One region of the Streptacidiphilus monticola genome, then DNA from elsewhere that is predicted to be linked to it. Evidence: riboswitches for the same ligand, from Rfam matches in the RefSeq annotation. Region 1 holds a riboswitch; each other region holds the start of a gene.
The links. Region 1 has a riboswitch for cyclic di-AMP ahead of ACFP3V_RS00140 (transglycosylase family protein). Riboswitches for the same ligand answer to the same signal wherever they lie in the genome.
Positions count from the first base shown of each region.

Region 2: another riboswitch for cyclic di-AMP. It lies ahead of ACFP3V_RS01855 (C40 family peptidase); the one in region 1 lies ahead of ACFP3V_RS00140 (transglycosylase family protein).
Region 3: another riboswitch for cyclic di-AMP. It lies ahead of ACFP3V_RS31195 (M23 family metallopeptidase); the one in region 1 lies ahead of ACFP3V_RS00140 (transglycosylase family protein).
Region 4: another riboswitch for cyclic di-AMP. It lies ahead of ACFP3V_RS02965 (transglycosylase family protein); the one in region 1 lies ahead of ACFP3V_RS00140 (transglycosylase family protein).

Region 1 is NZ_JBHSQJ010000001.1:19,848-28,358, reverse strand. It holds gene ACFP3V_RS00145 (D-alanyl-D-alanine carboxypeptidase) at 964-2,130, shown strand; cyclic di-AMP (ydaO/yuaA leader) riboswitch at 2,370-2,525, shown strand; gene ACFP3V_RS00140 (transglycosylase family protein) at 2,532-3,725, shown strand; gene ACFP3V_RS00135 (GNAT family N-acetyltransferase) at 3,867-4,199, opposite strand; gene ACFP3V_RS00130 (hypothetical protein) at 4,306-5,367, opposite strand; tRNA gene ACFP3V_RS00125 (tRNA-Arg) at 5,785-5,857, shown strand; gene ACFP3V_RS00120 (hypothetical protein) at 6,200-6,481, opposite strand; gene ACFP3V_RS00115 (hypothetical protein) at 6,601-6,792, opposite strand; gene ACFP3V_RS00110 (DUF4241 domain-containing protein) at 7,070-7,744, shown strand; gene ACFP3V_RS00105 (DUF4440 domain-containing protein) at 8,096-8,497, opposite strand.
Region 2 is NZ_JBHSQJ010000006.1:71,473-74,622, forward strand. It holds gene ACFP3V_RS01850 (HAD family acid phosphatase) at 21-824, opposite strand; cyclic di-AMP (ydaO/yuaA leader) riboswitch at 1,290-1,451, shown strand; gene ACFP3V_RS01855 (C40 family peptidase) at 1,456-1,929, shown strand; gene ACFP3V_RS01860 (Gfo/Idh/MocA family protein) at 1,953-2,948, opposite strand.
Region 3 is NZ_JBHSQJ010000185.1:90-8,600, reverse strand. It holds partial or broken gene trmB (tRNA (guanosine(46)-N7)-methyltransferase TrmB) at 46-803, shown strand; gene ACFP3V_RS31210 (PrsW family intramembrane metalloprotease) at 858-2,477, shown strand; gene ACFP3V_RS31205 (hypothetical protein) at 2,600-4,180, shown strand; gene ACFP3V_RS31200 (hypothetical protein) at 4,197-4,502, shown strand; gene ACFP3V_RS31195 (M23 family metallopeptidase) at 4,638-5,384, opposite strand; cyclic di-AMP (ydaO/yuaA leader) riboswitch at 5,398-5,532, opposite strand; gene ACFP3V_RS31190 (undecaprenyl-diphosphate phosphatase) at 5,636-6,559, opposite strand; gene ACFP3V_RS31185 (MFS transporter) at 6,684-7,964, opposite strand; gene ACFP3V_RS31180 (MarR family winged helix-turn-helix transcriptional regulator) at 8,063-8,511, shown strand, end outside.
Region 4 is NZ_JBHSQJ010000009.1:37,877-46,387, forward strand. It holds gene ACFP3V_RS02945 (cytochrome P450 family protein) at 1-584, shown strand, start outside; gene ACFP3V_RS02950 (hypothetical protein) at 581-799, opposite strand; gene ACFP3V_RS02955 (GntR family transcriptional regulator) at 950-1,828, shown strand; gene ACFP3V_RS02960 (HAD family hydrolase) at 1,832-2,500, shown strand; cyclic di-AMP (ydaO/yuaA leader) riboswitch at 2,696-2,815, shown strand; gene ACFP3V_RS02965 (transglycosylase family protein) at 2,819-3,499, shown strand; gene eno (phosphopyruvate hydratase) at 3,664-4,944, shown strand; gene ACFP3V_RS02975 (FtsB family cell division protein) at 5,096-5,479, shown strand; gene ACFP3V_RS02980 (DUF501 domain-containing protein) at 5,502-6,047, shown strand; gene ACFP3V_RS02985 (Ppx/GppA phosphatase family protein) at 6,050-6,958, shown strand; gene ACFP3V_RS02990 (NAD(P)/FAD-dependent oxidoreductase) at 7,303-8,511, shown strand, end outside.

The sequences.
Region 1 (8,511 bases):
GCGTTGGGGACGGACTGAGGAATCGCCGGTCAGCGCCGTGGTGGTCGGCCAGGCCCGGTCGGGTGCAGGACACTTGGGGCAGCGAGTTTCCACAGGCGTGCGAGGAGGTTGGGTTACGTGGGCGAGTCCCCCGAGAGGGCGGAGCGGACCGGGGACGCTCGGCAGGAGGAGACGGCCCCTGCGGCGCAGGCTCCGGCGAGGACCGGGACGGCCGAGACCGTGGAGCCGAAGCCGGAGTCCCGGGCCGGGTCGGACGGATCGGCGAAGGCGGCGGCACGGCCGTTGGCCGAGGCGGCGGCGGAGTCCGATACCGCGCCCGAGGCCGAGGCCGAGGCCGGCTCGGAGCACGAGCCCGAGCTCGGGACGGAACCCGCGGCCCCGGCGGAGTCCGACGCCGGCCGCGAACCCGGGATCGCCCGTGCCGCCGGGGCAGGGGCGGCCGCCGAGACCGCCCCCGACAACGACGCCGCGCCCGCCACCGGGGCCCGGTCCCGGGAACCGCGGTCGGCCGCGCCGCGCGTGGACTCCCCGACCACCGCGCTGCGCGTCCCGCGTGACGAGCCGACCCGCACCCTGCGCCACGTCCGGCCGTCCGAGGCGGCCGGGCAGGCCGTCGCCGAGGGCCGTGCCCATCCCGAGCCGGTGGCGACTGACCAGGCGTCAGTTCCGTCCCGGGCGGGTACCACTGCCCGTGATGAGCAGCACACCGTCGCCGTGCCGCGCCCGTCCGGCGCCTCGGTCGCCCCGCCTGCGCCCCAGGTCGCCCCGTCCGCCGCCGGCGCTGCCGCGCCACGCCCTGAGCTGGGTCCTGAGCCGGGCCCGGAACCGGGACCGGAGACCACCTCCGAGGCGATGGAGATCCTCGCGGGCCTGAGCGCCAGGCCGATGACGCCGGCGCGGATCGCGCTGCGCCGGATCCGGCTGTGGGGCACGCTGCTGCTGATCCTCGCGCTGATCGTCGCCGTGGTGCAGGTGCTGCGCCCGTTGCCGTCCCCGCAGCTCAAGCTGACGGCGGCGACCGGGTACGCCTTCGACGGCTCCGCACCGACGCTCGACTGGCCGGCCAAGGGCCAGGCCACCGCCGAGGTGGTCGGACTGGGCAGCCTCGGCCACAGCGGCTCGGACAACCCGGTGCCGATCGCCAGCGTCACCAAGGTGATGACGGCCTATCAGGTGCTCAAGGACCACCCGCTCAAGCTGGGCGAGCAGGGCCCGACCATCACCGTCGACCAGCAGGCCGTGGACGACTACACCAAGGGCGGCCCCCAGGGCGAGTCCGTGGTCAAGGTGGCGCTGAACGAGCAGATCACCGAGTACCAGGCGCTGCAGATGCTGCTGATCCCCTCGGCCAACAACATCGCCCGCCTGCTTGGCCGTTGGGATGCGGGCAGCGACGCCGCCTTCGTCCGCAAGATGCAGGCCTCGGCGCAGGCGCTGGGTATGGGCAAGACCACCTACACCGATCCGAGCGGCCTCGACGGCACCACCCGCAGCACCGCCAACGACCAGCTCAAGCTGGCCGAACAGGTGATGCAGGACCAGGTGTTCGCGCAGATCGTCGGGACCGCGTCGTTCACGCCGCCGCTGGCGTCCGGGGTCATCTACAACAACAACGCGCTGCTGCAGAAGAACGGCGTCATCGGCGTGAAGACCGGCTCCAGCACGGCCGCGCTGGGGTGCCTGATGTGGGCGGCGCAGCAGAAGGTCGGCGGTGTGACCAAGACCGTCCTCGGCGTGGTGCTCAGCCAGCCGGCGACCGCGGAGACCGGCGGCTATCTGCCGAGCGTGCTGACCAACAGCAAGAAGCTGGTCGTCAGCGCCGAGCAGGCCTTGCAGGCCCACCAGTTGGTGAAGAAGGGCCAGGTCGTCGGGTATGTCGACGACGGCCTGGGCGGGCGCGTCCCGGTCGTGGCCGACCAGGACCTGACGGTCGTCGGGTGGGGCGGGCTGTCCGTCTCCGTCGCGCTGGAGCCGGTCACGGGCGGCGTCCCGCACCGCGCCAAGGCGGGCGCCGTGGTCGGCACACTGGTGGTCGGGAACGGCGGCGCCGGTTCCCAGACGACGACCGTCTCGCTGCAGTCGGACCTCGCCGAGCCGTCGTACGGAGCGCGGCTGACCCGACTGGGCTGAGCCGCCGCGCTCGGCTGACACAGGGTTAGGTCACATAGCTGGCGACCTGATATGGGCTCTATGTCCGTATTGAGTCGCCAGCTATGTCCGTTTTCTGACCTCCCTTCAGATATGAAGGTGTGACAGATACGGTCAGCAGCTTGTGATCTTTCGGTCTGCCGACCTAGGGTCCTGGACGTTCGCTTCCAAGCGGAGCCAGCACCTCCGGAACGCCGAGTCCTGCCGTCGGGGGTGCCGGGAACTCGCACATGCACCACGGCAGGAGCGGGGGAACCAGGTAAGTCGCCGCTGCGCGCGCCTTCGTGCGCACGGCTTGGGGTGAAGACGCCATGCGCGTCCGGGCTACCTCACGGCCCGAATCCGACAGCTCACCTCGCAGGCGTGGGAGAGGAACTCCATACATGCTGTCCGGAAACGGGCGCCATCGCGCTCCCAAGTCCCGTCGCATCGCCACCCGCCTGCTCGCCACCGTCGGTGTCGCCGGCGCCGGCGTGGCCGTCCCCTTCGTCGCCGCCACCAGTGCGCACGCCGCCTCCGTGTCCACCTGGGACAAGGTCGCGCAGTGCGAGAGCACCGGCAACTGGTCCATCAACACCGGCAACGGCTACTACGGCGGCCTGCAGTTCTCGGCCTCCACCTGGGCGGCCTACGGCGGCACGCAGTACGCCTCCACCGCCGACCGGGCCACCAAGGCCCAGCAGATCGCCGTCGCCGAGAAGGTCCTGGCCTCCCAGGGTCCGGGCGCCTGGCCCGTCTGCGGCCCGCGCGCCGGCCTGTCCCAGAACAGCGGCTCGCCGGACCTGTCCAGCCTCGGCTCGTCCAGCAGCTCCACCGCGACGAAGAAGTCCACCTCCTCGTCGTCCTCGTCCTCGTCCTCGTCCTCCGCCGCCGGCTCGTCCTCGTCCTCCTCGGCGACGACCGCCGACAGCGGCCGGACCTACACCGTGAAGTCCGGCGACTGGCTGTCGACCATCGCCATCGACCAGCACGTGTCGGGGGGTTGGGAGCGTCTGTACGAGTTGAACCGCGCCACGCTGACGTCCGGTCCCGACCTGATCTACCCCGGCCAGGTCCTGAAGCTGGGCGGCACCGCCACCACCGCCACCAAGTCGTCCGCGACCTCCTCCCAGGAGTCGTCCGACTCCGAGTCGGGTTCCACCGCGAGCGCGACCACGACCTCGGCCCGGAGCACCGGTTCCACCGTGACCCAGGCTGCCAGCAGCACCGTCTCCGGCAGCATGGCCGCGGCCGTCTCCTTCGCCGAGGCCCAGGTGGGCGACGCCTACGTCTGGGGCGGCACCGGCCCGAACGGCTGGGACTGCTCCGGCCTGGTCCAGGCCGCGCTGGCCAAGGCGGGCATCTCCGCCCCCCGTACCAGCTACGCCCAGGCCGAGGCGTCCACCCAGGTCTCGCTGAGCAACCTGCAGCCGGGTGACCTGCTGTTCTGGTCCAGCAACGGTTCCGCCTCGGGCGCGTACCACGTCGCGATCTACGTCGGCAACGGCAAGTACGTCGAGGCCGCCAACCCGAGCTCGGGCGTGAAGTACATGAACATCAGCGACTGGGCCCCGGACTTCGCCGGCCGCCTCCGCTGAGGTTCCGGCCGCGTTTCCGGCTGGCATTCCGGCTGACGTCTCGTCCGACGTCCGCCTGACGTCCCGTCACCACGCGAGCGGGGAGCCCCCGTCCGTCCGATCCCTCCGGACGGGGGCTCCCCGCTCGCGCGCTGTCCGGTGTCAGCGCTTTCCGTCCCCCGTGCCGGCGGGGTCCGCCTCGCCGGTCTCCACGTCGGTGAACTCCTCGGGATGGCGGGCCATCCAGTCCTTGATGAAGGGGCAGGTCGCCTTGATCCGCAGGCCGCGCGCCCGGCCGTCCTCGATGGCGGCGCGGGCGAGCGTGCTGCCGATGCCCATGCCCTCGTAGGGCACACCCACGACGGTGTGCTGATAGATCACCCGCTGGTCGTCGCGGACATAGGAGGCGAAGCCGACCAGCTCGTCCCCGATCCGTGCCTCGAAGCGGTGGGCCTGGGGGACGTCCTGGATCGTCACGTCCGTCTCGACTGCCATCGGTGCGCCTCTTTCCTCGTTCGTCTCCTCCATGGCCCCTGCCCCATCATCGGCGTGCCCACCCGGGCCTGCCAGTGCGACAGGCCCGGGTGGGCAGGCCGATCCGTCAGTTGAGCGGAGCGGTGTCCGAGCCGCCGACGAGGCCGCTCATCATGTCCCCGAGCGAGGCGGGGTCGAACTCGACGGCACCCGCGGGCGCGCTGACCGCGGCGGCGGTGTCCTTGAAGCCGAGCACCAGCGGCAGGTGCGTGCCCGGGTGCTTGGTGTCGAACTGGCCCGCGTCCAGGGCGACGCTGCTGAGGGTGCCGCTGCTCGTGTCGATCCCCAGGGTGGCGACGGCCGGCGTCGTCGGCACCCCGGTCGGCGCCGAGGTGGGCAGGCCGCCAGGGAAGCCCGGGATCGACTTCAGCACCGGGAAGACCTGCTTCTGCACGTCAGCGAGCAGAGTGCGGGTGTTGCCGGCCTTGAGCTCGACGGTGTCGATGCCGTCCTTCGTCCCCTTGTCGGTCAGGTGGACGTCCTTCTCGAACACGCCGGTCAGCGCATCGGTCAGCTTCTTCTGCTGGGCGGCGTCCAGCGAGGGCGCTGCGCTCGGACGTGCGGCGTTGGTGCCGGAGCCGGATCCGGAGCTCTGGAGGGACTTGGAGAACGACGCGAACTTGGCGGGGTCGATGCTGACCCACTTCCCCTGGAGCAGGTTCTTCAGCGCCCCCATGCTCGGCGGCAGGGAGGCGCTCATCGACCGCAGGTCGGCCAGGTCCCCAGCCGATCCCTGGTCACTCGGCCCGATCTCGGAGAGGGCGGCGAAGTCCAGCTTCAGGTACTCCTTGCCCGACACCGCCCGCACCTCGGCCAGGACGGCCCCCGTGCCGCTGTGCACGGTGAGGTCCATGTTCAGGCTCGGGTCGAGCTTGCCGGTGTCGGCGGACGCGCTCTGCAGGGCGTCCTTCACCGGCTTGTCGGAGCTGACAGCGACGGTGATGCCGATGCCCGCCATCTGCTCGGCCTGAGCCCGCGTCAGCTTGGGGCCGCCCGAAGGGTCCTGGGCGTCCAGCGCCAGCAACTGGTCGGCGGTGGCCCTGAGCTGGAGGTCGACGGTGATGGCGTGCCCGGCTCCGAGCTTGTCGAAGGCATCGTGCACCTTCTCGGCGGTGGTCAGTTCCTTCACCGCCCCACAGGCGGTCACCGCCGCGGCGACCGCGGCGGCGAGGGTCCCTGCGGCGACGGCATGACGTGCGCGAATCGGAGGCTCCTAGGAGAGGGGGTACCAGAGGTACGAAGCAGAGCGCGCCCGCACGGATGTGCGAGCACGCTGGGGTGCCGCCTACCTTACGTAGCTCTTACCTGGGGCCGGAGTGGGGGGTGGGGGTGGGGGCGGCATCGGCGTTCGGCGTTCAGCGTCCGCGTTCGGCGTTTGCATTGCCGACCGACCCTGGGCCGGGACAGGGGCGACTCGGCCCCGATGCGCGCCGACCCGCCATGAGCAGCCACCGCCAGGGCCGCCCACGGATCCGACCGCGCCGGTGCACTGATCCGCTAGGCTGTCCCTGGCCGCCGGGCACTCCCGGACGGCACGGAACGCCCCGCCTCAGTAGCTCAGGGGATAGAGCACCGCTCTCCTAAAGCGGGTGTCGCAGGTTCGAATCCTGCCTGGGGCACAAGGCAAAACGCCCCCGGCCGCATCGGTCGGGGGCGTTTTGACGGCAGCAGTTGACGGCAAGGGTCGGTCAGTTCGAACGCTGACGGTGCTTCAACAGCCGGTCCATGCGGCTGATGGCTTCACGCTGGGTGTCCTGCGCGACGTGCGTGTAGATGTTCATCCCGGGTTCGGCGGTGTCCAGGTCCACGACGAGCAGGCGGGACGGGCCGGTGGCGAAGGCCCCTGCTTTGGTCGGTTGGCCCGCCTCCAGGCGAGATCACTGCCCTCGGCGGCGTGGACCACCCGCTCCCAGAGGGGCAGCGGCGCGACCGGCGGCTTCATGCGGCCCGCCGTAGCTCGATCACGGGAGCCAGGGCGCTCGGGCGCGGGACCTCGGTCGGGCCTGCTCGGCGGGGCCGGGGTGGCTGCTGCCGGGCGGCGGGCTGGGGACGAACTCGGTGCCGCCCTGTTCGCGCAGCCCCCTTTCGCGGGCGAGCAACCGCAGGACGGGCGGTGCTCTCGCGCTTCTCCTCGGCCATGCGGACGGCGAGCGGTCCGGCCGCGAGGACGGGGGACAGGGGGTGGAGCCGAGCAGGGCGAGGCGGTGTTCGATGCCGCGCCAGGACTCGGCGTCGATGGACATCAGGGCTCCGAGTGCTCGGGGAGGTGGCCGCGCTGGGCGGCGGTGAGGGCGTCGCGCAGGTGGGCGGCGGCCATGGGCCGGACCGCGAGCGGATCGGCGGTGCTCTGGGTCAACTCCGGTCAGTGGAGGGACGCGAGGGCGTGGGCGAGCGAGGTGACGAAGTCCGAGACGACGGGGGCGAGGCCGGACGCGGCGGCGTAGAAGCCGAAGAGGAACGCGACGATCGACCCGCCGACGGGGGCCATCCGGGCGCGGACCATGAACACGAGGGCGACGCCGAACAGCAGGGCGGCGGAGACGTTGAACACCACGGGGGAAACCTCCCGGGAGTGTGGCGGGGGGTGTCGGTGAGGGTGGCTAGGGTGTGCGCTGCGCGGTCGGCTTCCGGGGGTTCCAGCTCTGTAGGGATGTCGGCCTTCCCGGATCTGTCTGAGGGTGGCCCGGCTTCGAGCCGGGACCTAACCGACGTCCGGGCTTCGCTGAGGGGACCTGCGACACCTGCCAGCGCCGACCGCGCAGCCTGGCGATTTCGCCGCGCGGTTTGTCTGTCAGCACGATGCGATCTGTCGAGAATGCGAGTGAGGTCCGATGCCCCTTGTCGCGCCTGATGTGGAGCGCCTGTTCACCGCGGGCACTTGGTACGACTGCGGCCGGGGCCTGTCGGCCACGGTGACGAACCTTCCGGCGGCCGAACTGAGCTTGCCGACGGGGCAGGTCGCGGCCTGCGACCCGTTCGTCGGGCTCGGGGACGATGTCGAGCCGTTCGTGGAGGTGGTGGACCCGGGCACGTATCCGGTGGTTCTGTCGGTGGTCGAGGTGGCCCGGGAGGAAGACCCGTCCTTTGCGCACGAGCGCGTGGCAGCCGCCTGGTTGAAGGTCAGTGAGGAGCCCACGGTGAGGTGGTCCCTGGCTCTGACGGAGGGTCAGAGTGCCGAGTCCCTCGACGACAACGAGTTCTACGGCTATGGCGTGGACGCGGGAACCGGTTGCTTCGTGGATGCCGCCGGCACCATTCCGCTCGGTGACCTGCTGGACGAGTACGGGGAACCCCTTGCGGACGCGATGTACGGCGAGGAGTCCATGAACTGCCTGCCCGCGTCCATGACCGACGACGAAGGCCGGTACCAGTTCGTCGCGTTCCCGTCCGGGTGGGGTGACGGCTCCTATCCGACGTGGGTCGGCCATGACGAGAGCGGCGCCGTCACCGGCTTCGTCACCGAGTTCCTCATCGTTCCGCAGCCGGGCCGGGAATCGGCTGCCTAGACAGTCAGCGGGTGGCCCGGTGGCGGTTGCGTGGGCAGGCATTCCAGGCCGCGGCGGCCTGTCCGGAAACTGAGGCCGATGGTGCGGCAGCGGCGGCAGGGCTTGCCCGGCTTGGGCTTGCCGTTACGGGTCGTGCGGAGGGTCTGGCCGAGTCCGGCGCCCCTGCGGCAGGGGGCAAGCGCCTTCGAGTCCTGCCTGGCGCGCGAGCGACAGCAGCCACACAGCACCGAAGGGCGGCTCGGGGAAGCAGTCTCCTCGAGCCGGCCCTCCGCTTCCTCCGTGGCCCACTGTGTACGCCGCCCTGGGCCGATGCGCGTGCCTGCGCCAAGGCGTGCCATGTCCGCGCGGGGCTCAGGCCGGGTGGTCCTGCCAGGCCACGGCGGAGATGCGCCAGCCCTCCGGCGTGCGCACGAACTGCAGGGACTTGGTGCCGGTGCCCTCGTAGGGGCGGCCGTTGAGGAGGCCGGACTTGCGGTACTCGCTCAGGCGGGAGGCCAGGTCTCCGGAGAGCTCGGTGCGGGCGGAGGTCTCCCATTCGGAGAAGTCGACCAACCGGCCGTCCGTCAGCAGGCTTTCGCGCGGCTTGAGGAACTCGTCCACCGACAGGACGGTGAACTGAGGGCTCGTCACTACGATGACCGCCTGCGGGAGCAGCAGGCGGCGGAGGTGGGCGATGCCGGGGGCTTTGCCGCCGCGGTTGTCGAAGGCGCCGAAGAAGTCGGCGGTGACGGCGTCGATCTCGGTGAGGGACATGCGGCGGACGTTAG
Region 2 (3,150 bases), on a different contig from region 1:
CCCGCGCCCCGGGGGGCAGCTCAGGGGAGGAAGTACATGGGGTTCGGGAGCTTGTAGGTCTGCTCGGAGTAGCCGCCGTTCAGGTCGCTGAACTGGTCGCCGAAGTTGGCCGTGATCGTGTACCCCAGGGCCTCCAGATGGGCGCGCGTCCCGGACTTGTAGTCCACCGTCGAGCACGTCCACGTCGTCGGCGTGGCGCAGTTGCTCAGGTACGCCGGCGGGTTGGCCTTGTTCTTCAGGAACAGGTGGGCGTCGTCCGCATCGGGGAAGCCCTGGGACGACAGCTGCCGCACCGTGTCCGCCCGCTGCGACTCCGGGCGACCGGTGATGTAGAAGACCGTGTAGCCCTGCGCCTTGGCCCAGTTGGCCAGGTCGTTCATGCCGAAGACCGCGGGGAAGTTCTTCGTCGCGATGTACTGCGCGTTGCTGGCCGCGTTGTAGACGAAGGTCGTCTCCAGCTCGTAGTTGTAGGTGGACAGCGCGGTGTCGTCCACGTCCAGCACGATGGCGCGCCTGCCGCTGTGGTCGTGCTTGATCTTCTGCGCCAGGTACTTCTCGGCCTTGGCCTCTATGCCGTACACCTGGATCGCGTAGTTGCTGCTCGACGAGGCCCAGTGCTCGCCGTTGGCGTCCACGGTGTCGCCGTAGTACGCCTTGATCTGGTTGACCTCGTCGGTCATGTTGGTGATCTGCTTGTCGCTGGTCGGCGCCGAGGTGTCGGCGAGGGCGAGCCCTCCGCCGGCCACCACTGCCCCGGCGGCGACGCCCACCGCCAGGGTGGCGAACGTGCGCGAGTGGTTCTTGAAGGTCCGTGCGAGCGTCAAGACTGGCTCCTTCAGCCACGGAGGCATCGGTAAGGCGATACGGAGGTAGTTCTTACCGTCCTCGGGGCGCCCTTGTCTATGCGCGTTGACAAACCTGAGCCCTTCGCGCCAGGTCCGTGCGCCGCCCCCTCGGCCGCCGCGTCCCGGCGTGTCGCGACGATGGCGGACCCGGGTGGTGGAACTTCCCGGGCGTCATCCGAATTGGCGTGAGTTCTCTCACAATTCCTTGGAAAAACCGCATGTCAGCGCGGTCGCAGCCGCCTCGGGGAGAATTTTTCGAAGGCGTCTCCGAATACGCCGATCGGGCGCAGATCGCCGTTCAAACCGGGCGTGACAAGCCTCACAACGGGCCTTCAAAACGTGAGATCTTCCTGAAGATGTGCCAATACTGACGGCCGAACAGCAAGCCCCCGCTGAAGTGGCGGGGCGGTCCGGGCGGACGCCGAGTCTCGCCACCGTCCGGGCGCCAGGTGCTCACCCACCTGACAGGCGAGAGCGGGAGACCCAGGCAGGACGGGGCGCGGTCGGTACCAGCGCTCCTTGGGGTGAAGCCACAGCCGTGGCCGGGCAACTTTCGGAGCCCGAACCCGACAGGATCAACTTTCGCAGGCGGTTCCGGAAGGGCTCTCACATGTCCTCGTCCTCTGTGGCCCCTCGTTCGCATGCCCGCCTCCGGGTCGGCGTGACTTCGGCGGTCGCCGCCGGAGCCGTTCTCGGCGGCGTCGTCCTCTCCTCCCAGGCGCAGGCCGCCACCCCGACGTACGGCGCCAAGGCCATCAAGGTGGCGGCCGCCAAGAAGGGCGCTCCCTACCGCTGGGGCGCGGTCGGCCCGACCCGGTTCGACTGCTCCGGCCTGACGCTCTACAGCTTCAAGAAGGTGGGCAAGTCCCTCCCGCGCACCGCGCAGCAGCAGTACAGCAAGGTCCGGCACATCTCCGCGAGCCAGCGGCAGGTCGGCGACCTGGTCTTCTTCCACAGCGGCTCGCACGTCTACCACGTGGGCATCTACGCCGGCGCGGGCAAGATCTGGCACGCGCCGCACACCGGCGCGGTGGTCCGCCTGGAGCGGATCTGGACCAAGTCGGTCTGGTACGGCCGGGCCTGACGTCCCGTCGCCGCCGCCCCGGCTCACTCGCCGGGGTAGCGGACCCCGATCTGCGCCCGGGCGGCGTCCAGGACGGCCATCACGTCCAGGGTGTCCTGCCGGCTCACCGACGGACTCTCCAGCAGTCCCGCGCGCAGGCAGCGCATGACCTCCTCGGCCTCGTGGACGTAGCCGCGTCCGCGCCGGGGCAGTTCGACGGTCTCCCCCGCCGTCGGGTCGCCGTCGGCGCGGTACCAGGTGAACCGGTCCGCGCGGAAGAAGGGCGAGGGGACCTCGATACGCCCGAGGTCCCCGGCGACCACCGCGCGGACCGGCGATCCTGCGGTGATCCCGCAGGACAGCGCCGCCAGCGCGCCGTCCTCCCAGCCGAGGAGCAGCCCCGTGGTGGCGTCCACGCCCTCCGGGGTGAGCGTGGCCCGGGCGGTCACCTGCGCGGGCTTGCCCAGCATCATGTGGGCGAAGGTCACCGGGTAGACGCCGAGGTCCAGCAGCGCCCCGCCGCCCAGCTCGGGGTTGCGCATCCGGTGCTCGGGGGCGAAGGGGCCGGGCACCCCGAAGTCGGCCTGGACCAGCGCGACCTGGCCCACCGCACCGTCGGCCACGAGCTCGGCGACCCGGCGCGCGACCGGGTTGCAGCGCATCCACATGGCTTCCATCAGGAAGACGCCCTGCTTGTGCGCCAGGTCGAACAGCGCCTCGGCGTCCTGGAGGTTGAGCGTGAACGGCTTCTCGCACAGCACCGCCTTGCCCGCGGACAGCAGCAGCGCGCTCGCCGCGTAGTGCGCGTTGTGCGGGGTGGCCACGTAGACGACGTCCACCTCGGGGTCCTCCGCGAGGGCGGCCCAGGTGCCGTAGGCGCGCGGGACGCCGAACCGGGCGGCGAACGAGTCCGCCGCCGCCTGGGTCCGGGAGGCGACGGCCACCAGTTCGGCGTCGGGCAGCAGTTGCAGGTCGGCGGCGAACTCGGCGGCGATGCCGCCGGTCGCGAGGATGCCCCAGCGGATCTTCTCGGTGCTCATGGGCGCCATCCCACCCCCCGATCCGAAGAAGCGTCAACCCCGGGCGGCGGAACCGGAATTCGCCCGGATTCCGGAAACCTGGTTCGGACGTGTGCGGTGCAGCGGACCCGTCCGGCAATCCGGAACCGGCCGGGGTGATTCCCTGGAATAGCCGGTCGGCCGAATTCGCCGCACCGTGCGTCCGGTTCTTCCGGAGCAATGC
Region 3 (8,511 bases), on a different contig from region 1:
CCTCCCGCCGTGGGGGCACCCCGGCCGAAGGCTGAGGGAGGGCGGATTCCCCGCCCCCCGGGTCCAACTGCGCGTCCCCGTAGACTTGCGGGATTGTGAGTACTCCCGCACACCTGCACACCGAGCGTCGCATCCGCAGCTTCCACCCGCGCAAGGGGCGGATGTCCACCGCGCAGCACGACGCCCTCGCCCGCTCCTGGGCGGACTGGGGCTTCCGCGTGGACGGGAGTCACGTGATCGACCTCGACGAGCTGTTCGGGCGTCCCGATCCCGCCGTCGTCCTGGAGATCGGCTTCGGCATGGGCGACGCGACCGCGTCGATGGCCGCGGCCGACCCGGAGACCTGCATCCTCGCCGTGGACGTGCACACCCCCGGCCACGGCAACGTGCTGCGCCGGATCGAGTCGGACGGGCTGCGCAACATCCGCCTGGCCGAGGGCGACGCCGTCGTGCTCCTGCGGGACCAGCTCAAGCCGGAGTCGCTCGCCGGCCTGCGGATCTACTTCCCCGACCCGTGGCCCAAGGCGCGGCACCACAAGCGGCGGCTGGTGCAGCCGGAGTTCATGGAGCTGGCCCTGTCCCGGCTGCGGCCCGGCGCCGTCGTGCACCTGGCCACCGACTGGGAGCCGTACGCGGAGCAGATGCTCGAGGTGCTCTCCGGTCTGCCGCAGCTGGAGAACCTCCACCCGGAGGGCGACGGGTGGGCACCGCGTCCGGAGTGGCGGCCCTTCACGAAGTTCGAGCGGCAGGGCATCGCCAAGGGACACATCGTGCACGACCTCCTCTTCCGGAAGCGGTCCTGACGGCCCGTCGGGCTTCCCCTACCCCGGCTCACCTGCGCCCGCTAAGGTCATGGGGTGAGCAGCGCGCAGCCGGAGCCCTCGGCGGTCAACGAGATGCCAAGCCCCCTGCCGCAGGTGCCGCAGGCCGAACCGGGGACGGCTGAGCCGGCGTTCGCGCTGCCCGCGCGGTTCCGCTACAAGGCGCCGCGCAATCTGCTGGAGAACAAGGCGCTGCGGCTGACGGCCATCGTCATCGTGCTCGCGCTGTGCGCGGTGGCGATCATGGCCATGGTGCACAAGCAGACGGGGACCGCGGGGTTCACCGTGGGCCTGTGCCTGGCCGTGCTGCCGGTGCCGCTGGTGCTGGGCGCGTTCTACTGGTTGGACCGCGTCGAGCCCAAGCCCTGGCGCAACCTGCTGTTCTGCTTCGCCTGGGGCGCCTCCGCCGCGACGCTGGTCGCGATCCTGGCGAACACCTGGGCCACCTCGCTGCTGATCAGCCATCAGATCGGCGGTGGGGAGACCATGGGCGCCAGCCTGGTCGCGCCGCTGGTGGAGGAGTCGGCCAAGGGTGCGGCGATCCTGCTGATCTTCCTGTTCCGGCGCCGGGACCTGACCGGCATCGTGGACGGCGCGGTCTACGCCGGCTTCACCGCGACGGGCTTCGCCTTCACCGAGAACATCCTCTACATCGGCCGCTCCGTGCTGGACGGCAACGAGGAGGGCCTCGGGCTGACCGAGACCGTCGTCACCTTCCTGCTGCGCGAGGTGATGTCGCCGTTCGCACACCCGTTGTTCACCACGATGACCGGCATCGGCTTCGGCATCGCCGCGCTGACCCGGGTGCGGTGGCAGCGGATCTGCGCGCCGATCGCCGGCTGGGTCTTCGCGATGCTGCTGCACGGCACCTGGAACAGCGCCCCGGTGCTCGGGGCCTTCGGCTTCATCGGTGTGTACTTCCTGTTCATGGTGCCGCTGTTCGCGCTCACCGTGTGGCTGGTGGTCTGGTCCCGCGGCAGCGAACTGAAGGTGATCGCGCGTCAACTGCCGGTCTACGTCACGGCGGGCTGGCTGGCACAGCCGGTGCCGCTGGTGCTCTCGTCGATGCGGACCCGGCGGCAGGCGCGGGCGCTGGCGCAGTTCACCCAGGGCTCGGCCGGGGACCGGGCGATGCGCGAGTACCAGTCCTTCGCGACCTCGCTGGCCTTCCTGCGCGAGCGGGCGGCTCGGGGCGTGCCCACGCCGGACTTCACCGAGCGGGAGCAGGAGTTGCTGCACCACCTGTGGCAGCGGCGGCAGCAGGTGACGCCGGTGCTGGAACGGGTCGGCGCGCAGGAGTGGTACCGGACCCACCCGCCGGTCGCGCCCGGCTTCGCCTGGGGACCGGCCCCGGCCCCGGGACACCCCGCGCGGCTGCCGCAGCAGGCGGGCCCGGTGGCCGGGGCGCAGTGGCCGCACATGCAGCAGCCGCAGCAACCGTACGGCCGTCCCTACCCGCAGCCGTACGGGCACCCGTATCCGCAGCCGTTCCGCCCGCCGGGCTACCCGGTGCAGCCCTACCCGGGCGCGGGATACCGGCCCGCCGTTCCCCCGCAGCAGCCCGCGGTACCGGCGGAAGCGGAATCCCCGGCGGAGGCGCCGACGAGCGAACCGGCCCAGGCCGCTGACCAGCCACCGACAAATTCCGAGAGCTGAGTTACGCCGTACCGGAACCAACGGACACCGGTGGCGCGTTGTCCTTCCTAACCGCACAGTGACGTGCGGCGACGCCGACACAGCGTCAGGAGGCTGCGCCAGTGACCGATGGCATCTATCGCATGGCCGTGACCAGTGGGCATGGGCACCAGGAGACGGTCGCGCTCGCGGAGCAGCAGGTCAGACAGTGGCTCAAGGCCCTGCACTATGACGCTCCCAGTGGCGGCAACGGACGGGACCTGGTGGGTCCGCAGGCCGTCCTCGACCACGTGGTCCGGGGCCGGGCCGTCCAGGGGCGGCTGGCCCGCTGGCGGCTGCGCGAGTTCACCGTCCAGGGCATCTGGCAGACCTCACTGACCGTCAGCACCGGCAAGCGGGACGGGAAGACCTGGGTCCAGCTCGACTCCGAGCAGCTGCCGGTACGGGGTGAGACCCCCGCGAAGGCCCCTGTCCCGGCGCTGGCCCGTGGCCTGCTGGACGTGCTGGCGGCGGTCGAGGGGCCGCAGCCCGAGGCGGCCCGCGTGCACGCGCTGCCCACGGTGATCGAGCGGGGCGACGTGGACGCGATCCTGGACGAGCTGTGCGACCCGGACCGCCGGCTGCCGGTGGTCGTCGCCTCCACACCACTGCACACCGACTTCGAGGACTGGCTGGACCAGGTGGTCGACCCGGTCACCCGCGGCTGCACCGGGCTGGCCGTGCTCTACGCCCTCTCCCCCGGCGCCGAGCGGGCTTTCAACGGCGCGCTGGAGCACCACCGCGTCTACGGCGGCGCGATCCGCACCTACCTGCCCGGCCTGGACCCGGCCTGGGCCCCCGAGGCACCCCGGCACCGGGTGATGTCCCGGGCGACGATCGAGGACAACCTGCGCCGCGCCTCGGGCCTGCTGGCCTGGCTGCCGCGGCGGCTGGCGGTGCAGACGCCGCTGCCGGACGCGCTGGTGGGCCTGCCCCCGCTCAAGCCCAGCGGGCTGCCCGAGGCGGACGACGTCCAGCCGGGCGGCCTCCTGGTGGACCGCGATGAGGAGGAGGCGCACGAACAGCGCGCCCGTGCCGAGGAGTTGCAGGAGGTCCGCCGCTGGCTGCGGGCCGCGGAGGAGCGCGAGTCGCAGCTCGCGGCCGAGTACGACGAGCAGTACAGCGAGCTGCGCGCGGCCCGCTCCCAGCTGCGGTCGCTCACCGGCCTGGCCCCCCGGCGTCCGCACGGCGACGATCCCACGAGCTTCGCCGAGCTGGTGGACCGGCTGGAGGCGGAGGAGTTCCCCGGCCTGGTCTTCACCGGCGACCCCCGGCTCACCAAGGAGCTGGACGAGCAGACCGACCACCCCACCTGGGTGCGGATGGCCTGGGACGCCCTGCTGGCCCTGCAGGACTACGCCGAGGCCGCGGCGACCGGGACCTCGGGCGGCGACTTCCGCAGCTGGTGCGAGAACACGCCCCCGGACTGCCACGCGTTCCCCCCGCGCAAGGTGATCCGCGGGGAGTCGCGTACGGTCAGTACCAACAACAAGTGGAAGCGGGAGCGCCTGCTGCCGGTGCCACCGGAGGTGGACCCCTCCGGCCGTGTCTTCATGGGCGCCCACCTGCGGATAGGCGGCGGGGGCACGGCCCCCCGGCTGCACTACCACGACGACTGCTCGGGGACGGGCAAGGTGTACATCGGGTACATCGGCCTGCACCTGCACAACACCCGTACCAACTGAGAGGGATGACGACGCGATGGCCAGGGTTCCCGGAGGACTGCTCGCCGCGGCCGGACTGGTGGGCGGCTACGGCATCGCCCGCGCGACGGCGCGGCGCGAGCTGGGCGGCGTCGCGCTGCTGGCCGCGGGCGCGGCGGCGGCCACCCAGTGGACCCGCGCGGCCGGCCCCGCGACGGCGGCGGGGCTGTCCGGCCTGTACGTCGCCGCGTTCGCGGGCTCCCACCCCCTCGCGAAGAAGCTCGGCGCGTGGCCCTCCGTGCTCACGGTCACCGGCGTTGTCGCCACGGCGAGTTGGGCTCTCGCCGACCGCAGGCCCCGCTAGGGGCCGCAGGCCCCGCTAGGGGCGCGAGGAACTGCGCGGCCGACCCACCACCCGGGGAGGTCCGTCCCCCTGTACGGGTCGGACCTCCCCGAGTGGTGTGTTGCTCGCGCAGTTCCCCGCGCCCCTGAAGGGGCCCTACAGTGCGCCGTGGGCGGAGAGCCAGGAGAGAGGCTCGACGGGGTCCGCGCCGTCGGGACGGATCTCCAGGTGCAGCTGCGGGCCCGACGCGGGGGTCACCGCGCCGACGCGGCCGAGCACTTGGCCGGCCGGGACCGTCTGGCCCGCGCCCACCGCGATGGCGGACAGATGGCAGTACCAGACCTCCGTCCCGTCCCCCAGCCGCTCGATGACGCGGTAGCCGTAGGAGCCCGCCCAGCCCGCCGAGACGATCGTGCCGGAGCCCACCGACTGCACCAGGCTGCCCGCCGGGGCCGGCAGGTCGACGCCCGTGTGCAGATGGGACCAGTAGCCCGCCGCCTGCGGCGCGGGAAGCGGCAAGCCGGCCAGCGGGGCGGTGAGTTGGCCGAGCGCCGCGGCCTGTGCCTCCGCCGCCTCGGCCTGGGCGCGGGACCGCGCCTTCGCCGTGGCGGCCTGGGCGGCCGCGACCCGCGCCGAGTCGGCGTCCGGGGCGGTGGTCTGCGTGCGCAGCCGGTCCAGCAGGGCCGAGCCCGCGTCCGCGAGGTCCTGCGCGCTGACGGGGGCGTGGGCGTCGGGGACGGTCGCGGGGACCGGGGCGCGCTCCGCGGCGGTAGCCGGGTCGGCCAGGCCGATCACGCCCGTGGTCGCACCGACCGCCATCGCCGCCAGGCCGAGCGCGGCGGAGCCGCGCTGACGGGGCACCAGGGCCTCAACGGGGGCCTCGGTGGCCTGATATGACGCCATGACAGGCGCGCTCCCTTCCGTTCCTCGCGCCGACCGGGTTAGCTGACGGGTTCGGAGAGGATCGGAAGGTCTCCTACGGCCGTTACGGCCGATGCACCCCAGGTACGTGGTTCCCCGGTTCCCTCGCGGGATTAGGCGACTGCGTTATGGAACGGTAATCGTAAAGGCGCGTGATTCCAAGCACTTCCCCGGGGGCTGTTGGGTTCCGACCGAAGCTGTGTCCGCCCTGTCCGCTTTCGCCCCAAGTGCGGCTAGGAGAGCGACAGATACGCCAGGCTGCCGAGCCCCGCGACGGTGCAGTAGATCGCGAACGGGGTCATCGTCTTCGTCTCGAAGTACTTCGTCAGGAAGCGCACCGCGACGTAGCCCGCGACGAACGCGCACACCGACCCCGCGGCCACCTGGCCGAGGATGCCGTGGCCCTGCGGGCCCGCCAGTTCGGGGAGCTTGAGCACGGCCGCGCCGCCGATCACCGGGGTGGCCAGCAGGAAGGCGAAGCGGGCGGCGTCCTCGTGGCGCAGGCCCTTGAAGATGCCCGCGCTCATGGTCACGCCCGAGCGGCTGATGCCCGGCAGCAGCGCGAGGATCTGCGCGGCACCGATCATGACGGCCTGCCCCCAGCGGAGCTTGACGATGCGTCGGTCGGAGAGGATGTCCGGGTGGACGTCCTCCTCGTAGGCGCCAGGCAGCTCGTCCCCGGCCCGCCTTCGGCCGGTGCCGCCGCGGCGCAGGCGCTCCGCGATCCACAGCACCAGGCCGTTCAGGGTGAGGAAGAGCGCCGCCGGGACGGGCTTGCCCAGGTGCTCGCGGAAGACCTTGTCGAGCGCCACGCCGGCGATGCACACCGGCACCGTGGCCACGATCAGGAGCCAGGCCAGCCGCTGGTTGACGGTCTCGATCCGGCGCTCCCGGACCGAGCTGAAGAAGCCCTGGAACACCCGGACCCAGTCCCGCCAGAAGTAGACGACCAGGGCCAGGGCGGTCGCGAAGTGCAGGGCCACCAGCACCGAGAGATAGGGCGAGTCGGCGGCGGACATGTCCAGGTCCGTCTTCCAGTGGCCGCCGATCAGGGCCGGGATCAGGATGCTGTGGCCAAGGCTGGACACCGGGAACAGCTCGGTGACGCCCTGGAGCAGGCCGACGCCGATCGCTTCTGGATAGGTCAGGACGGACATCAGCGGCCTTCGGCTACACGGGAGTTGACAGAACCGGGCCCGAAAGTACTACAAGCCTGTAGACAACGGGCCCGGATCTGTCAGCTGTTCACCGAGATACCGCCCAGAGTTCACGCCGGGGCGCTCAGGCCGCGTGGACGGGCACCCGCTCCGCCACGACCAGGCTCGGGCGCACCGTCTCCGGCGCGTTGTCCTGAAGCGGCGTCAGCACCGCGCGCAGGCGCACTGCCAGCACCGCGATCAGCACCGTGCTCGCCGCCATCACCAGCAGGTAGAGCGGCGACAGTCCGGAGCCGACCAGCAGCACGCCGACGGCCGGGCCGATCGCGATGGCGGTCTGCTTCACCAGCGCGAAGGCGGCGTTGTAGGTGCCCAGCAGGTGCGCCGGGGCCAGGTCCGCGACGATCGGGCCCAGCGTCGGCGCGAGCAGCGCCTCGCCGACGCCGAAGAGGGCGTACGTCGTCATCATCGCGCCCACCGCGGCACCGCTGCTGCCGTGGAACAGACCGGCCACCCCGGCCGCCGCCCAGGCGCCGAGCCAGACCGCGCCCGTGGCGATGACCGCCGTGGTGCGGCGGTACCGGGCGGTGATCCGGACCACGACCATCTGCAGCAGCACGATGGCGAAGGTGTTGACGCCCAGTCCGAAGCCGAGCGCGGACGGCGAGATGCCGACCGTGCCGGTCGCGTAGGCGGCGACGCCGGACTCGAACTGGCCGTAGCAGGCGAAGAAGATCAGCGCTGCCAGGACGGACAGCCGGACCATGCCCTTGTCCTGGAGCAGGGTGCGGAAGTCCGAACGGGACCGCTCGGCCGCGGCGTCCGCGCTGTCGCGCAGCGCCGGGACCCGGACCGTGCCGGTGATCGCGGCGAGCACCAGGAACATGGCCGCCTCGATGGCGAACAGCAGCTCAAGGGTCACCGGGCGGGCGGTGTCCACGATCTGACCACCGATCAGGGCGCCGATACCCATGCCCAGGTTGATCAGCGTGAACTGCACCGCGAAGGCGTGCGCCCGGCGGGCCTTGGTGGTGCACCGGACGATCATCGTGGCCAGGGCGGGCTGGACCGTGGTCACCCCCGCGCCGAAGACGAAGGAGCCCAGCAGGACCAGCGGGGTCGTCGTCGCCAGCCCGAACCCCAGCGCGCCGACGGCGGCCGTGACCGAACCGCCGACCAGCACCGGACGCGGGCCGAAGCGGTCCACCGCCCGGCCGGTGAACGGCAGCACGGCGAGGGCGGAGAGGGCGAAGAGGGTGAACACCAGCCAGGCCGTCATCGAACCGAGCCGACGGACCTCGTCCACGTACACGAACATGTACGGCAGCGTGAACCCGCTGCCGAAAGCGCTCAGGGCGTTGCCGATCTGGACACGGCGCAGGGCCCCGGTCATCACTCCCGTCATGTCGCACCCCCTCCTGTGGTCTTAACTGGTGCATCCTTTCGATGTTCAGTTTTAACATCTAAACTCTATAGATGGCAAACCTGTGGGATACTGGGCGCATGAGCGAAGAGCTGGCGATCAGCGAGCAGGTGGCCGTCTACCGGCGTGAGTTCCCGGACGTGGACCCGCAGGTGGAGACCATCGTCTCCACGCTCTCCCGGCTGGCCCGCCGGATGTCGGTGGCCTACGGACGGCACCTCACCGACCTGGGCATCAGCCAGGCGGACTGGGAGGTGCTGAAGGCGCTGATCGTCGCCGGGAGCCCGTACCGGCTCGGACCGAGCGACCTCGCGAAGCGCATCGGGCTGACGCCCGCCGCGATGACCCACCGGGTGGACCGGATGGAGGCGGCGGGGCTGGTGACGCGGACCCGGGACGAGAAGAACCGGGTGCGGGTGAACATCGGGCTCACGGAGCTCGGCAGGGAGAAGTGGCTCGAGTCGATGCGGATGGCGGCGGTGTTCGAGGAGTCGCTCCTCCAGGACGCGGACGCGGAGCAGCGAGCCCA
Region 4 (8,511 bases), on a different contig from region 1:
ACGGCGAGCACCTCACCGAGAACGAGGCCGCGGCGATGGCGTTCATCCTGCTGTTCGCGGGCTTCGAGACGACCGTCAACCTCATCGGCAACGGCCTCTACGCGCTGCTCACCCATCCGGCGCAGCGCGCTCGGCTGCAGTCCGCACTCGCCGCCGGGGACACGGAGCTGCTGGGGACCGCGGTCGAGGAACTGCTGCGCTACGACGGGCCGGTGGAGCTGGCGACGTGGCGCTTCGCGACCGAGCCGCTGACGCTGGCGGGCCAGCAGATCGCGGTCGGCGACCCGGTCCTCGTCGTGCTCGCCGGGGCGGACCGCGACCCGGCCCGGTTCGACCGGCCCGACGTGCTGGACCTCGCCCGGCGGGACAACCCGCACCTGGGCTTCGGGCACGGCATCCACTACTGCATCGGCGCCCCGCTGGCCCGCCTGGAGGCGCAGGACGCCATCGGTGAGATCCTGCAGCGCCTCCCCGACCTGCAACTGGCCGCCGCACCAGAGGACCTGCGCTGGCGGGGCGGCCTGATCATGCGGGGTCTGCGGCAGCTGCCGGTGCGGTTCACCGCGGAGGGCGGCGACCGCTAGGAGGTTCGGCTCCCCGGCAGGGTGATCCGGAGGGCGAGATGGCCGGTCACGAAGAGGACCAGGCCGATGGCCAGGACGAGCCGGCCGAAGGAGCGGGACTCACCCCGAAAGGCCAGGGCGAGCAGCGCGACCAGGACCGCGGTGGCGTCCAGGCCGGGGTTGAGCTGGAGCAGCAGGTCGAGGACCCACTCGGCGAGCTTCGATGGAACTTCCATCAGTCACCTCCCCTGTCTGACGAGGTTCTGCCCGAGCTGTACAGGCGCATAACCTGTCCAGTTGACGGGTAGACAGGTTCCGTTTCCGCCTGGTCACTTGGGTGCCGGAGTAGGCTCGCGCGCAGGCGGACCGAGGAGGTGCCGAGCGAGATGGCGTCCAAGGAGATCAGGCAGCGGATCGAGGGGCGGATCGCCGAGGGGGAGTGGGGCAGCGGCACGGCCCTGCCGTCGGAGGGCGCGCTGGCGGAGGAGTACGGGGTCGCCCGGGCCACCGTCCACAAGGCGCTGCAGGAGCTGGCCCGGGACGGCCTGATCGTCACCCGCCCGGGCAAACGCGCGGTGGTCACCCGGGCGCACCTGCCCAGGCAGGTCCGCGCCGAGGGCGGCGAGGGGCATCCCGGCACGCTCGAGGTGCTCGGACGGCACCTGGACCGGGCCCTGGCGGAGGGAACGCTGCGGGTGGACGCCCTCTGCGTCACCTCGGAGTCGCTGGTCAACGCGTTGGAGACGCAGCTGATAGGGGTGCGGGCCCGCCGCGACCGGCTCCGGGAGTTCCACGTCCGGCTGCTCCTGTGCGACTTCGCGGCGACGCCGACCTACCCCCGGCTGGTGGTCGACCCGGCCGACCGCCGGCCGTTGGACCGGCTGCGCCGGATCGGGGCCAACCAGGTCGACGCCCTGACCAACGCCGCCCGAACGCTGTGGACCTACCAACTGGTCGACAGCGAGCCCGTGGTGGAGGTGCGGACCGTGCCCTTTCCGCCGATGGCCAAGTTGTACGTGCTGAACCAGGACGAGGTGCTGGAGGGCTGGTACGAGCTGATCGAGCGCGAGGTGGAGGTCGGCGGCCACAACCAGCGGCTGCTGGACGTCGCGGGGCTCAGCAGCCGGCTGTTCGCCCGCCGGCGCCACCCCGTCCTGGACAACCACATCGACAGCCAGTACGTCGACGCGGCCCAGGAGTTCTTCGACTCCTGGTGGGGGCAGGCCGAGCCGTACGGTGTGTCCCTGGAACGACAACGGAAGTGACCTGTGACCGCACCACTGCCGGCCGCCGTCCTGCTCGACTTCGACGGCCCGGTCTGCTCGCTGTTCGCCGGGCGCCCGCCGGCCCTGGCCGCCCGGCGCATCGCCGACCTGCTGCGGGACGCGGGCCTGACTCCGGCTCAGGAGCGGGACCCGCATGCCCTGTTGGCGGGGCTCCCGGCCGGCCGGCTCGCCGCGCAGGCGCACGGGCTACTGGAGCAGGAGGAGCTGGCGGCCGTCCCCTCGGCGGAGCTGACGCCGGGCGTGGAGCAGGCGGTCAAGGAGTTCTCGTCGGCGGGTGTGCGCCTCGCCGTGGTCAGCAACAACGCGTCGGCGGCGGTCGAGGCGTTCCTGCGGGGCCGCCCGGTGCTGGAAGAGGCCCTGGCCGGACGGGTCTTCGGACGGGACCCGGATCCGGCGCGGATGAAGCCCTCGCCGTGGCCGCTGCGCCGGGCGCTCGCCGCCCTGGGCATGGCCGACCGGCCCGGTGACTGCCTTTTCGTGGGGGACAGCGAGGCTGACTGTTTGTCAGCGGAGGCGGCTGATGTCCCCTTTGTCGGGCTCTACGGCCATGTGCCGAAACGCCGCGCCCGCCTGCTGGCGGCGGGCGTGCCGGAGACGCGCCTCCTGCCAGACTGGAACGCCCTGAACATCCCTGTGGGAACATGCTTCTGACGGGCTGTCGCAAGCTTCAAACACAAAGGGGCACTTTGTGATGTGTCTCGCGCGAAGGGTGTCGAAGCTTGTGATTTCCATACCGGTCTGCTTAGCCTCCCATCCGTCCGCTTTCGCGGAGACCGCCCTGCGGGACGCCGAGTCCTGTCCACCGGAGGGCGGACGTCGAGACACGACCGGGCAGGAGCGGGGGACCCAGGTAAGTCGCCGGTGCGGAGCAGGAGCGCACGGCTAGGGGTGAAGGCGCGCACGCGCCCGGGCTACCTCACGGCCCGAACCCGACAGCTCACCTCGCAGGCGTCGGAGAGGGATTCCGTCATGCTCTCTGGCATTCTCATGTCCGGCAACGGCCGCCATCGCAAGGTGAAGCAGACCCGGATGAAGGCCGTCGTCGCCACCACCAGCGTCGCGGGGGCCGCGATCGCCGTCCCGCTGATCGGCGCCGGCAGCGCCCAGGCGGCGTCCGTGTCGACCTGGGACAAGGTCGCCCAGTGCGAGTCGGGCGGCGACTGGTCGATCAACACCGGCAACGGCTACTACGGCGGCCTGCAGTTCTCCGCCTCCACCTGGCGTGCCTACGGCGGCGGCGCCTACGCGGCCACGGCGAACCACGCCACCAAGGGCCAGCAGATCGCGATAGCCGAGAAGGTGCTCGCCTCACAGGGTCCCGGCGCCTGGCCGGTCTGCGGCCCCCGCGCGGGCCTGACCCGCGGCGGCGCGCCGGCGAACGTGTCGACCGCGTCCTCGCACAAGTCGACCAGGAAGAAGACCACCAGCCACAAGAGCACCGGCCACGGCACCGGCCACGCGAAGACGACCACGCACCGCGCCGCCCCGTCCGGCCACGGCACCTACACGGTCCGCCCGGGCGACACGCTGTCCGCGATCGCGGCCGCGCACCACGTCCCCGGCGGCTGGCACGCCCTGTGGGAGAAGAATCGTTCCGTCATCGGCGGCAACCCCAACCTGATCCAGGTCGGGCAGCACCTGAAGCTCTGACGCGCTGACACACCGTCACGTGGGCGGCCCCGCCCGGCCGGCAGATGAACTACCGGTGGGTAGGGCCGCCACCACGTGAGACAGGCCGTGGGCGCGAGTGGTCCGGGACGGTCCTGCGGCTAGGCTCATGACGTAACAACGCCGAATCCTCAAAGGAGCCAGTTGTGCCGTCCATCGACGTCGTCGTAGCTCGGGAGATCCTCGACTCGCGAGGCAACCCCACGGTCGAGGTCGAGGTCGGCCTCGACGACGGCAGCACCGGCCGTGCCGCCGTTCCGTCCGGCGCCTCGACCGGTGCGTTCGAAGCCCTGGAGCTTCGTGACGGGGACAAGTCCCGCTACGGCGGCAAGGGTGTGGAGAAGGCCGTCCTGGCCGTCATCGAGCAGATCGGCCCGGAGCTCGTCGGCTACGACGCCACCGAGCAGCGGCTGATCGACCAGGCGATGCTCGACCTGGACGCCACCAAGGACAAGTCCTCGCTCGGCGCCAACGCCATCCTGGGCGTCTCCCTCGCCGTGGCCCACGCCGCCGCCGAGGCCAGCGACCTCCCGCTGTTCCGCTACCTGGGCGGCCCGAACGCCCACGTGCTGCCGGTCCCGATGATGAACATCCTCAACGGCGGCTCGCACGCGGACTCCAACGTGGACATCCAGGAGTTCATGATCGCGCCGATCGGCGCCGAGTCCTTCGCCGAGGCGCTGCGCTGGGGCACCGAGGTCTACCACCAGCTCAAGGCCGTGCTGAAGGCCCGCGGCCTGTCCACCGGCCTGGGCGACGAGGGCGGCTTCGCGCCGAACCTGGAGTCCAACCGCGCCGCGCTGGACCTGATCATCGAGGCGATCAAGGAGGCCGGCTACGAGCCCGGCCGCGACATCGCCCTCGCCCTGGACGTCGCCGCCTCCGAGTTCTACAAGGACGGCGCCTACGTCTTCGAGGGCCAGAACCGCACCGCCGCCGAGATGAGCGCCTACTACGGCGAGCTGGTCGCCAACTACCCGCTGGTCTCCATCGAGGACCCGCTGTTCGAGGACGACTGGGACGGCTGGAAGACCATCACCGCCGAGCTGGGCGACAAGGTCCAGCTGGTCGGTGACGACCTGTTCGTCACCAACCCGGAGCGCCTGGCCCGCGGCATCAAGGAGGGCGCGGCCAACGCCCTGCTGGTGAAGGTGAACCAGATCGGCTCGCTGACGGAGACGCTGGACGCGGTGGAGCTGGCCCAGCGCAACGGCTACCGCTGCATGATGAGCCACCGCTCGGGCGAGACCGAGGACGTGACGATCGCGGACCTCGCCGTGGCGGTGAACTGCGGCCAGATCAAGACCGGCGCCCCGGCCCGGTCCGAGCGCGTGGCCAAGTACAACCAGCTGCTGCGGATCGAGGAGATCCTCGACGACGCCGCGGAATACGCCGGCCGGGGCGCGTTCCCCCGCTTCAACGGGTAAGTCGCAAGCCCCTTGGGGGCGCGAGGAACTGCGCGCCCAGCTCACCACTCGCGGAGGTCCGGCCCCACCTGCGGGACGGACCTCCGCGAGTGGTGGGTTTCCCGCGCAGTTCCTCGCGCCCCTGGAGGTGCGGCCTCACCTTGGAGGGAACGTGGCACGTCGACCCAGGCTGACGGGGCGGGCAGCGCTGCTCGCGCTGGTGCTGGTGGCGCTCGTCGCGGCACTCGCCTACCCGACCCGGCAGTTCATCGCGCAGCGGTCCGAGATCGCCGCGCAGCGCTCCGCCGCGCAGAAGGCGCAGGCCAGTGTGGACGAGCTGCAGCGGCAGAAGGCGCGGTGGCAGGACCCGGCCTACGTCGAGGCGCAGGCGCGTGCCCGTCTCCACTTCGGCTTCCCGGGTGAGACCCTGTACTCCTCCGTCGATCCCGCGGCAGCCGCCGCGGTCGGCGCGAGCCCGCAGCCGCAGGCCGCGGGGCAGCCGTGGTACCGGAGCCTGTTCGACTCGATCGACGCGGCGGACACGGCTGGGCACTGAACAACGCACCGAGAAAGCAGACATGACGCAGCATCAGCCCCCCGCCGAGGGCGTCTCCGAGGCCGACCGCGCCGCGATCGAGGCACAGCTGGGCCGGACGCCGCGCGGCCTGCGGGCCGTCGCCCACCGCTGCCCCTGCGGGCTTCCGGACGTCGTCGAGACGGCCCCCCGGCTGGAGGACGGCACGCCGTTCCCCACGTTCTACTACCTGACCTGCCCGCGGGCGGCGTCCCTGATCGGGACGCTGGAGGCGGACGGGATGATGAAGGAGCAGACGGCACGCCTCGCCGAGGACGCGGAGCTGGCCGCGAAGTACCGTGCGGCGCACGAGGACTACATCGCCCGGCGCGACGCGGTCGAGGTGCTGGAGGGCTTCCCGAGCGCGGGCGGCATGCCCGACCGGGTGAAGTGCCTGCACGTGCTCGTCGGCCACTCGCTGGCCGCGGGCCCCGGCGTCAACCCGCTCGGCGACGAGGCCCTGGAGGCCCTGCCGGAGTGGTGGCTCAAGGGCCGCTGCGTCTGCGCGGAGCCGCAGGACCCGGTGGCCGGGAGCGGGGGAGAGGCATGAGCGTGCAGCGGGTCGCCGGGATCGACTGCGGGACGAACTCGATCCGCCTGCTGGTGGCGGACGTCGAGCCGGACACCGGGGCGCTCACGGATCTGGACCGGCGGATGACGATCGTCCGGCTGGGGCAGGGCGTGGACCGGACCGGGCGGCTCGCGCCGGAGGCGCTGGAGCGGACGTTCGCCGCCTGCCGGGAGTACGCGCAGGTGATCCGCGAACTGGGCGCGCAGCGCCTGCGGTTCGTGGCCACCAGCGCCAGCCGGGACGCGGAGAACCGGGACGAGTTCGTGGCCGGCGTCCGCGGCATCCTGGGGGTCGACCCCGAGGTGGTCACCGGGGACGAGGAGGCGGAGCTCTCCTTCACCGGCGCCACCAAGGAGTTGGCGGGTCGGGGCGGTGGCCCGTACCTGGTCTTCGACCTGGGCGGCGGGTCCACCGAGTTCGTGCTCGGCTCCGACCACGTCGAGGCCGCGCGCAGCGTGGACATCGGCTGCGTCCGCCTGACCGAGCGTCACGGCGCGGACTGGGCGGCCATGCGCGCGGACATCGAGAAGGCGCTCGACCTCGCTGCCGAGACCGTGCCGCTGACCACCGGGGCGACCCTGGTCGGGCTGGCCGGCACGGTGACCACCGTGGCCGCGATCGCGCTGGGTCTGCCGGAGTACGACAGCCAGGCGATCCACCGGTCCCGGATCCCGGTCGCGCAGGTGAGGGCGGTCGCGGAGCGGCTGATGCACGCGACCCACGAGGAGCGCGCCGCCATCCCGGTGATGCACCCCGGCCGGGTCGACGTCATCGGCGCGGGCTCGCTGATCCTGCTGTCGATCATGGAGCGGACCGGTGCCCGGGAGCTCGTCGTCAGCGAGCACGACATCCTCGACGGCATCGCCTGGAGCACCCTCTCCCGGGCCTGACCGGGGCCCGAAACGCCCAGGTCACCCCTGACGCGCGCGTCCCCGGCGAGAAAGTTCGTGAATTTCTTCACATGGAGTTCCGCTCGCCGGGATGCACGCAAGGTGACGTTCGCCCGAATTGTGGGTCCAAAGGTGACGGCGCGTCACCATCGCTTGTATCGCAGGTGTTACGGCGATTTCGCACACACAATCGCAACGCGTGCGGCGACCTGCGGCTTTTTGTGCATGGGTTCACAAGCGCGCGATCTGCCGGGGTGTGGGCCGCGTAGTATAGCACGGGGTGTCCAGCACCTTGTGAGCAGGCCCACAAAGGCCAGTGTCAGACGTGCTGGATACTTTCGGATATGAGCACCACGGAGCGTCCTCGCATTCTTATCGTCGGCGGTGGTTACGTCGGCCTGTATGCCGCGATGCGCATCCTCAAGAAGATGCGCTACGGCGAAGCGACCGTCACGGTCGTGGACCCGCGGTCGTACATGACGTACCTGCCCTTCCTTCCCGAGGCTGCGGCCGGCAGTGTCGCGCCTCGCAACCTCGTCGCCCCGCTGCGGCGCGTCCTGAAGAAGGCGGAGGTCCTGACGGGTCACGTCACCTCCGTCGACCAGGAGCGCAAGGTTGCCACCGTGCAGCCGGCCGCGGGCGAGGCCTACGAGCTCCCCTTCGACTACCTCGTCGTGGCGATGGGCTCGGTCTCCCGCACCTTCCCGATCCCCGGCCTGGCCGAGCACGGCATCGGCATGAAGTCGGTCGAGGAGGCCATCAGCCTCCGCAACCACGTCATCGCCCAGCTGGACAAGGCCGAGTCCACCAACGACGAGAAGGTGCGCAAGCAGGCGCTGACCTTCGTCGTCATCGGCGGTGGCTTCGCTGGCATCGAGACGATCGCCGAGATCGAGGACATGGCCCGCGACTCCGCGAAGATCTACCACAACGTGAAGCGCGAGGACATGCGCTTCATCGTGGTCGAGGCGGCCAACCGCATCCTCCCCGAGATGGGCCCGGACCTCGGTCTGTGGACCAAGGAGAAGCTCGAGGAGCGCGGCATCGAGATCTACATCGAGACCTCGATGGAGTCCTGCGTCGACAAGCACGTCGTGCTGAAGAACGGCATCGAGGTCGACGCCTCCACCATCGTGTGGACGGCCGGCGTCAAGCCGAACCCGGCGCTGGCGAACTTCGGCCTGCCGCTGGGCCCGCGCGGCCACGTGGACACCAAGCCGACCCTGCAGGTCCAGGGCTTCGACAACGTCTGGGCCGCGGGCGACAACGCCCAGGTGCCGGACCTCGCCGTCGGCGAGGGCGCCTGGTGCCCGCCGAACGCGCAGCACGCGGTGCGCCAGGCGATCGTGCTCGGCGACAACGTCATCTCCGGCATGCGCGGCTTCCCGCAGAAGGAGTACAAGCACAAGAACCTGGGTGCGGTCGCCGGCCTCGGCCTGCACAAGGGCGTGGCGATCCTCTTCGGCAAGTACAAGCTGAAGGGCCGCCCCGCCTGGTGGTTCCACCGCCTGTACCACGGCTCCCGCGTCCCCACGATGAACCGCAAGGTCCGC